Regions from separate parts of the Vreelandella sp. F11 genome, predicted to be linked through region 4. Evidence: predicted binding sites of a transcription regulator. Region 4 holds the regulator's gene; each other region holds the start of a gene.
The links. Region 4 encodes sigma-54, which starts transcription at its own class of promoters, with help from an activator protein. Its sites were predicted from a motif close to TGGCACNNNNNTTGCTNT; they were not measured.
Positions count from the first base shown of each region.

Region 1: ACFIOZ_RS18770 (NCS1 family nucleobase:cation symporter-1) is a predicted target of sigma-54. The motif match lies at 855-872, and genes of this name have one in related genera.
Region 2: glnL (nitrogen regulation protein NR(II)) is a predicted target of sigma-54. The motif match lies at 950-967, and genes of this name have one in related genera.
Region 3: ACFIOZ_RS18730 (DUF3305 domain-containing protein) is a predicted target of sigma-54. The motif match lies at 1,122-1,139, and genes of this name have one in related genera.

Region 1 is NZ_CP170448.1:4,095,901-4,098,103, reverse strand. Features, by position in the region: gene ACFIOZ_RS18775 (nitrilase-related carbon-nitrogen hydrolase) at 1-398, opposite strand, end outside; gene ACFIOZ_RS18770 (NCS1 family nucleobase:cation symporter-1) at 1,017-2,203, shown strand, end outside.
Region 2 is NZ_CP170448.1:245,075-247,277, reverse strand. Features, by position in the region: gene glnL (nitrogen regulation protein NR(II)) at 1-881, opposite strand, end outside; gene glnA (glutamate--ammonia ligase) at 1,405-2,203, opposite strand, start outside.
Region 3 is NZ_CP170448.1:4,085,698-4,087,900, reverse strand. Features, by position in the region: gene mobA (molybdenum cofactor guanylyltransferase MobA) at 1-139, opposite strand, end outside; gene ACFIOZ_RS18735 (formate dehydrogenase accessory sulfurtransferase FdhD) at 136-1,023, opposite strand; gene ACFIOZ_RS18730 (DUF3305 domain-containing protein) at 1,141-1,581, shown strand; gene ACFIOZ_RS18725 (DUF3306 domain-containing protein) at 1,578-2,203, shown strand, end outside.
Region 4 is NZ_CP170448.1:1,853,151-1,855,353, forward strand. Features, by position in the region: gene hpf (ribosome hibernation-promoting factor, HPF/YfiA family) at 1-223, opposite strand, end outside; gene ACFIOZ_RS08330 (RNA polymerase factor sigma-54) at 322-1,737, opposite strand; gene lptB (LPS export ABC transporter ATP-binding protein) at 1,902-2,203, opposite strand, start outside.

The DNA.
Region 1 (2,203 bases), 2.2 Mb from region 4:
CCAGCCACTTGAGGGATATGGGTTTTGTGGTATTTGCCCAGGTAGCTGCCGTCGGCGTCGAACACTGCGGCGGTGTTGTAGTAAATGCCGGTCTCGGTCTCTTCATAGACCGGTACGATAATCACCATACGGTGCTCAGCAGCGAGCTTCTGCATCATTAGGCAGGTAGGGCCTTCCGGTACCCGCTCGGCGGCGGCATACCACTTGCCATCCTGGCTGGGGCAAAAGTAGGGCTGGTTAAACACTTCTTGGAAGCAAAGCACCTGCACGCCCTGATCAGCTGCTTGCTGAATCATTGGCAGATGTGCCTCGTTCATGGCGTCGCGGATAGCTTCGGGTTCAAGATCGGTGCTGGTTTTCAGGCCCATCTGAATCAACCCGATTTTCATCTTCTGCATGAGAGGCTCCCTCTGATTGTTGATATATGGAGTATGTTTGTAGTGTTCTTGAAACTAGTTTTATAAAGCTGACGAAATAGACAGCTTTTGTTGAAAGTAGCGCTGGGTGGGTAGTTTTAGCAAGTGTTTAGAGGAGATTTGTTAATTTGTATTTAACTATTTGAGTTTGCTTGTTTTTATTGTTCTATGTGGCACTGTTCACTTTTTTGGTGAACCTTTGCACTGTTTTGGGTTGTATTTTAATTCGTTTAAAATCAATTGATTGATACATTTTTTAAGGCTGTATTTCGTTTTTTGTTGTTTAAAGTTGGTGCAAATATTTTTTTTGATCTAGCTTTGTTTAGTTGGTTTTCGTTTGATGTGGGGAAAATATAAAGATAACAAGCTAACAATAATATTGTTGTCCAGAAAGGCAGCTTTTTTAATCAATGAGTTAACTGCTCTGCTTTTTTAAGTAGGCACGCTTATTGCTTGTTTTCTAAAAGCTAAGGTTTTTAAGAGCTTTGGTTTCTAAGAACTGTGGTGTCTAAAAGCCATGATTTCTAAGCGCCTTTTTGAAAAGCTCCACTGACCGTGGGAGCTAGGCAGCGCAATAACGCAATGCTGAGGAGATAAAAAATGACCGAAACAACCTCTCAGATGGTGGATCGAGGCGGACTCATAGAGCTTGATGTAGGGGACGATGTACGCCAAAGCGCGCGCTTTAATGAGGATATTGCGCCGACCCAGGCCAGCGAGCGAACCTGGAGCAAGTGGAATATTGCGGCGCTGTGGGTAGGCATGTCGATCTGCGTGCCCACCTACACCCTCGGCGGGGTATTAACCGCCTACTTTGGGCTGAGCGTGGGGGAGGCGCTGTTCGCCATTCTCTTGGCTAACGTGATCGTGTTGATACCACTTACGTTAAACGCTTTTCCTGGAACCAAGTTCGGTATTCCCTTCCCGGTCGTGCTGCGCTCATCGTTCGGTATTTTAGGCTCCAACGTACCCTGCTTGGTGCGAGCGTTGGTTGGCTGTGGCTGGTTTGGCATCCAAACCATGTTTGGCGGGCTGGCTATTCACTTGCTGCTGTCTGAATTGATTCCCGCTTGGGCTGCGCTTGGCGGCATCGGAGAAGTGATCGGCTTTTTTGTCTTCGGCGCGATGAACCTCTATGTGGTGATTCGTGGGGCAGAGTCGATTAAATGGCTGGAGACGCTGGCGGCGCCGCTGCTGCTTGCCGTGGGTATTGGACTGATGGTGTGGGCATGGCCGCATATGTCGATGACCGAGCTATTGGCCCAGCCACCGTCGCGGCCTGAAGGGGCCTCGGTATATGGATACTTCTTTGCAGGCTTGACCGCCATGGTCGGGTTTTGGGCGACGCTATCGTTGAATATCCCTGATTTTAGCCGTTTTGCGAAAAGCCAAAAAGATCAGATCGTCGGCCAGGTGATTGGGTTACCGATGACGATGTTTTTCTTTGCAGCTCTTGGTGTAGTACTCACCGCAGCATCTGAATCGCTGGTAGGGCAAACCATTGCGGATCCGGTCAATTTGATTGGGATGATCGACAGTCCTTTTTGGGTGGTGCTAGCGATGCTGCTGATTATCATCGCAACTCTCTCTACGAATACCGCCGCTAATATTGTCTCTCCCACCAACGATTTCCAGAACATTGCGCCTAAGTTGATTAACCAGACCCGCGGCGTACTTTTAACGGGGGCTGTAGGCGTGCTATTGATGGGCTACGACCTGCTACAAAAAGCGGGCATTATTCCGTCAGGTGTTTCTCTTGAGCAGATGTACTCCAACTGGCTGTTGGG
Region 2 (2,203 bases), 1.6 Mb from region 4:
TCCTGCAGCGCAGCGGGAATACCTGGACCGTTATCGACCACGGCGACTTCGCTGACCAGCCGGTGGCGTTCAGCCCCCAGGGTGAATTGGCGACGAGCGCGGGTACGCAGTATTAAAGAAGGTTCCGGTGTTTGCGCGTCGCTCATGGCCTGCACCGCATTACGGGCCACGTTGAGCACCGCCTGAATCATTTGCGACTCGTCGCCGGAGAGGTCGGGCAAGCTGGGATCGTAATCACGGCTAATCGTCACGCAAGGGTGCTCGGCAATCAGCAGCGCCCGCACCCGCTCGAGCACTTTGTGAATATTGACCGGCTCATGCTTAAGAATGCGGTTAGGGCCGAGCATGGAGTCGACCAAATCGCGCAGCCGATCCACCTCCTCGACGATGATATGGGTATATTCGCGCAGCGCCGGGTCATCTAGATCCCGCTCCAATAGTTGTGCCGCCCCGCGGATGCCACCCAGGGGGTTTTTGACTTCGTGAGCAAGCCCCCGGGCAAGCACCTTGATGGTCTCCTGGCGGGTGGTGAGCGCCTCTTCACGGGAGATCTGCATCAACCGATCCCGTGGCTCTACTTCCAGCAACAGCTCATCGTCAGATAACGGCGTCACCGTGTAGTCAACCGTCAGCGGTTCACTATTCAGCGGAGTAATGCGCGCTTCGCGCTGGGTATAAGGGTGAAACGCATCCCGCGCTTTGGCCAATACATCGTCAATGCTCTCATCCCCGCCCAGTAGCGTATCCAGGCTGATGCCGTGAACACGGCTAAGGCTGACGGCTAACAGCGCTTCAGCAGCAGGGTTCATCCAGCGCACGCGCAGCTCGCCGTCTAGCAGCAATACCGCCGTGGTGAGATGCTCAATCAAACGCTGGTGCATAGTGGTGTCCTGAAAAATCACGTCTTCCATCGCCGATACAGACCTACAGGTGGATGCTCCATGAGGGAACTGCAAAAAGCGCGCCAACTACGCCCCCACGCCCATTTGCACGGCTTGCGGGCATCGCAGCGGAAGAGAGTGGATCGTTTTAGCGCACTTGTCGCGCCAAATGCCCCTGTCAATGCACCACTTTAGTGCATTCAGGTTTTGGAAAGGAGTATGTCGAGCTGTTTTTCTGGTAGCACTTTGCTAATTGCGTCTATAAAGGCGCTTTTAAGGAACCGTAAACATCACTGCTGCCGTGCGGTGCTGCACACGCTGACAACTATCGAGTAGCTCCGCTTGAAGCGCGTGCCGCCCAGGGGAAGCCCCGTTAGCCAAAACACATCGCTGTGCTCCTCAGCCCCAACAAAAAACCCCGCCGTAGCGGGGTTCTCTTAATAATCATTGTTACCACCGCCTGACTGATAGTCACAGTCAAAGGCGAGTAACGCTGATTAGCAGCTGTGCTTAACAGCTGTACTTAACAACTGTAGTACATATCAAACTCGATGGGGTGAGTGGTCATACGAATACGCTCCACTTCTTCCATCTTGAGTTCGATGTAGGCATCGATCATCTCGTCGGTGAACACGCCACCTTCAGTCAGGAAGGCACGGTCAGCGTCGAGGGCTTCCAGGGCCTGATCCAGGCTGTGCGCCACAGTCGGTACTGACTTGCCTTCTTCTGGCGGCAGGTCGTACAGGTTTTTGTCCATGGCATCGCCAGGGTGGATCTTGTTCTTGATACCGTCGATACCCGCCATCAACATGGCAGAGAACGCCAGGTAGGGGTTGGCAGTCGGATCAGGGAAGCGCGCCTCAACACGCTTACCTTTCGGGCTAGCAGTGTAAGGAATACGGATCGATGCCGAGCGGTTGCGGGCACTGTAAGCCAGCATAACCGGCGCTTCAAAGCCAGGCACCAGACGCTTGTACGAGTTGGTAGAAGCATTGGTGAAAGCGTTCAGGGCGCGGGCGTGCTTGATGATGCCACCGATGTAGAACAGCGCCATTTCAGACAGACCAGCATACTCATCACCGGCGAACTGGTTGTTACCATCTTTCCAGAACGACTGGTGAACGTGCATACCCGAACCGTTATCACCGACCAGCGGCTTCGGCATAAAGGTCGCGGTTTTGCCGTAGGCGTGAGCCACGTTGTGGATCACGTACTTCATTTCCTGAACTTCGTCAGCTTTCTTCACCAGCGTGTTGAATTTAACGCCGATTTCGTTCTGACCTGCGTTGGAAACTTCGTGGTGGTGAACCTCAACGGTCTGA
Region 3 (2,203 bases), 2.2 Mb from region 4:
CCTGGCCTTCAAGGCGCTTGACCACATGGCCGACGAGCGGCAGGCCTGCAAACGGTTCGAGCCCCTTGTCGCGGCCGCCCATTCGGCGCCCTTCGCCGCCAGCGAGAATCATGCCAGTGAGGTCGTGAGTGGGGATCATGAGTTTGCCTTCGTTGAGGAACGATATTCTTGCGAAGAACGGGCATGGGATGGCCGAGACGGGATCGCGTCCAGCGCTAAACGGTTTTGGGTATTGATCGCCTGGAAGTGACGGCCTTTGGCGCGGGCAATCAGCATCACCCCAAAACGCTCGGCCAGTTCAACGCCTTTCTGGGTGACACCCGAGCGCGATACCAGCACGCTAATACCCATTTGGGCCACTTTCAGCACCATCTCAGACGTCAGCCGCCCGGTAGTGTAGAAAATATCCGCATTGCCACTGTCTGCCTGCTGCAGCCATTGGCGTCCCGCCAAAGTATCCACCGCGTTATGCCGACCGACGTCTTCAACAAAATCAAGCACCTCGGTTTGATAGCAGAGCGCACAGCCATGCACTGCACCCGCACTGCGATAGGTCTCATTATAGGCATTAAGATTTTGCAGCAGTTGATAAAGCGTGGATTGTGCCAACGGGGTATCCGGCAGTGTCGTGAGGGCGGTTTGGTCGAGCAGTTTACCAAAGACCGTGCCCTGGCCGCAGCCGGTGGTCACCGTGCGGGTGCTTAGCCGAGCTTCCAGATCCTCGGGCAGATGGCGGGTAATCACCACCGCCGCTTCGACGTCCCAGTCGACCTGCACTGCCTGTAAATCGTTGGCTGCGCGCAGTAGCCCCTGATTGCGCAGGTAGCCCACCACTAAGGCTTCCGGATCGTCGCCCAGTGTCATTAGCGTGACAATTTCACGTTTATTGAGGTAGACCGTCAACGCTCTTTCAGCGGCGATCGCCTGCTGGCGGGCATCGCCATACTCATCAACGATGCTGATCTCGGTGGTGGCAGGCAAGCGGGCTCGGCTTATCTGAAGAGCGGGCTCAAGGGCGGGCATGGCTAATCCTCGCAAAACAGTTCTCGCAAAACGACAGGGTTGACGATGATGGCGCCGTGGAGGCTTACTTGTCTACCTATTCAAGCGCTATCCGTTTATGGCAAAAGGTCTGATGTTATGAGTGATAACCTACGCCCAGTCAGTATTGCCTTGATTGCCGAAGCCAAGCAGGTGGGACGCTTTAGCCTAACCCAGTGGCGCATTGCTGAACTTGCGCTGTCTGATCAGGGCGAACATGTGCTTAACCTACAGCTGTCGATGACCGAGCGTGCTGCCTACCGCTTTAACTTAACCTCCGCCACCCCACGGCTATTTGTGCGGGCTGGGTTCACCGGGCAACCCCCACAACCTGATGCCATCACCGCCAGCCAGGATGTGGCGGCGGGATGGATGGATGGCGAACAGCAGGTGCTTGAAGCGCCAATGCCCATGGCGATTCAGGTCTGGATTGAGAGCTATCTCGCGCGCCACGGTGAAGCACCGTTGGAAATGCGCAAGAAGAAACGCAAAGGGGCGGGGCGCGGCAAAGAGACGCCCACCAAGGAGCAGCCAGAATGAGTCGTTTAGAGCGCTGGTCGCGGCTGAAGCGTAATGTGCCAACGCAAAAAGACGTGCCGCCCGCGGACGCACCCACAAGTGATGAAACGGCCACGGAGTCGAGTGCAGCGGCTTATAACGAGACCGAGCAGACGCAACAGGCAACTGACACACCGCAAGCGCCAGAACGGGAACCAGAGCCTGGCAGCCTCGACCACACCTTGCCTGACCCAACGACATTGGAAGCAGGCAGCGACTTTAGCGCTTTTATGGCGCCTGGGGTAAGCGGCCCTTTACGCCGGCAGGCCCTGAAGCGGCTGTGGGCCACGGGTAACTACAACGTTCGGGATGGTCTGGACGACTACGATGCTGACTACAACAAACTGTTGAAGCCCATGAGCTCGGAGCTCGCCAGCACACTACGCCGTTGGACACATAAAGTGGAAGAGGTCGTTGATAAGTCACTGGAGCACGCCGAACCCGAGTCTCCACAAGCGCTGACAGCCGACGAGCAGACACATGAGGAAGCAGTTACATTAGAGAAAGCGTCTTCAGTGTCTTGCGCTGACAGCGACAACACTGTAAAAAATTCGCCGCTAGACGACCAGTCTGATTATTTATCTGGTACTAAGACGAAAACATG
Region 4 (2,203 bases):
CGATAGCGGCGTACATATCACTGTCCATGGCTTCCGCATGTAAATCCGCGCCTGCGGCGTGCAGCGTACAGGCGGCCTGCTGGCGCTCTTTCTCCACTGATAAGGTGACTTGCACCGTGGTTATATTGTCGTAGTGGCGCTCTACACGCTCAAGTTTTTCGTTGACATAGTCACGCAAGGCGTCAGTCAGTTCTACGTGATGACCAGTGATATTAACTTGCATTGACGTACTCCTTATCCATCGGACTGTACTTCGATTGTAACCCTTTTTGCCGCGTTGCAAAGCCCTTGTCGAGAGTTTCCCTTAAACGGCATCAGGGTCTAGCGTAAACGGCGCCGTTCGCTGGAGGAGGGGATGCCCATGGCTTCGCGGTATTTAGCCACCGTGCGACGCGCTACCTGCACCCCCCCTTCGCCTAATAGCGTGACTAAGCGGCTGTCAGAAAGCGGTTTGCCAGGGGGCTCCTCTTGAATGAGTTTTTTGAGCCGCGCGCGGATGGCGGTACTGGAGTGGCTGTCGCCATCCTGGCTGCTCACTTGGCTGGAGAAAAAGTACTTGAGCTCAAATACACCGCGTGGGGTATGAATATATTTCTGCGTCGTTACCCGTGAGATAGTCGATTCGTGCATCTCAACGGCTTCAGCGATATCTGCCAGTATCAGCGGCTTCATGGCCTCTTCGCCGTGCTCTAAAAAGCCAATCTGACGGGTGATGATTTCACGACCCACCCGCAGCAGCGTATCGTTACGGCTGGAGAGACTCTTGATCAGCCAGCGCGCTTCCTGGAGGTGCTCTTTGAGAAACTGGTTGTCATCGCTTTTGTCCGCACGCTTAATCAGGCTGGCGTAGTCGGGCTGAATACGCAGCCGTGGTAGGGCCTCAGGGTTGAGCTCCAAATGCCAGCCTTCGTTATCGTGGCGGACGACTAGGTCGGGGGTCACATAGCTGTCGTCGGTGTCGCCGTAGGCGCTGCCTGGGCGAGGATCCAGGCTGCGAATCAGTAGAATGACATCGGCCAACTGTTCGTCGTCGAGCCCTAGGCGGCGTTTCAGCAGGCGCATGTCATCCTTGCCGAGCGCTTCAAGAAACTGACGCACTAGGCGGCGGGCGGGTACCAGCAGCGGCGTATCGTCGGGAAGAGCGGCAAGCTGCAGCATTAGGCATTCACGCAAGTCGCGGGCAAATATGCCGGTTGGCTCAAACTGCTGCAGCTTAAGCAGTGTGGTTTCCACTTCCCGCTGACTAAGCCCATCAATACCCTGGGCTCGTAGGCCTTCACGGATATCGTTAAGTGGCTGAGTCAGGTAGCCGTTTGCATCTAGTGCGTCGATTAGGCTCTCCGCGACAAGCTGCTCGCGGGCGCTGAAGTCGGTCATGGCAAGTTGCCACAGCAGGTGCCCATGTAGGCTCTGTCCGGCCGCTTGGCGTTCAAAATCGGGGCCTTCGCTGCTGCTACCTCCCTGGCTACCCATATCTTGATAGGTATCGGACCAGTCGCTATCTACCGAGAGCTCCGTAGGGATGCTCTCTGACCACTCTTCTTCCTTAGGCTCGCTGACAGCCTGCTCACTAAATTCATCCTCCTGCTCCAGCATGGGATTGGCATCTAGAGCCTGCTGAATTTCTTGACGAAGATCCAGCGTCGAGAGTTGCAACAGCGCAATCGCTTGTTGCAACTGGGGCGTCATGGTCAGCTGTGTGCCGATACGCAGTTGGAGAGAAGCTTTCATGACCATCTGAGAACCACTCGTTAATCAGAAGGCTCCACACTAGTGCGAGTGAGTGCCTGGTGCAAGTGCAATAAGCATGCCATTGGTAGTAAAGTTGTTGCAGAGCGCTATTTACAGAGCCAAAAAATAGGTTTATGGGCAGGTGGTGATTGTAGGCACAGTTGATTAGTTTAAAGGCGAAAATCAGCACCCAGATATACGTCTCTGACCTTCTGATTATCGAGAATGGCACTTGGTGAGCCGCTGGCAATGATTTGCCCATCACCGACGATATACGCAATATCGCAAATATCCAGGGTTTCACGCACGTTGTGGTCGGTGATCAGTACACCGATATGGCGCTGCTTCAACGCACGGATGATGGTTTTAATCTCGCCTACCGAAATGGGGTCTACGCCCGCAAAGGGCTCATCCAGTAAAATAAAAGCGGGTTCGGTGGCGAGCGAGCGGGCTATTTCGACTCGCCTGCGCT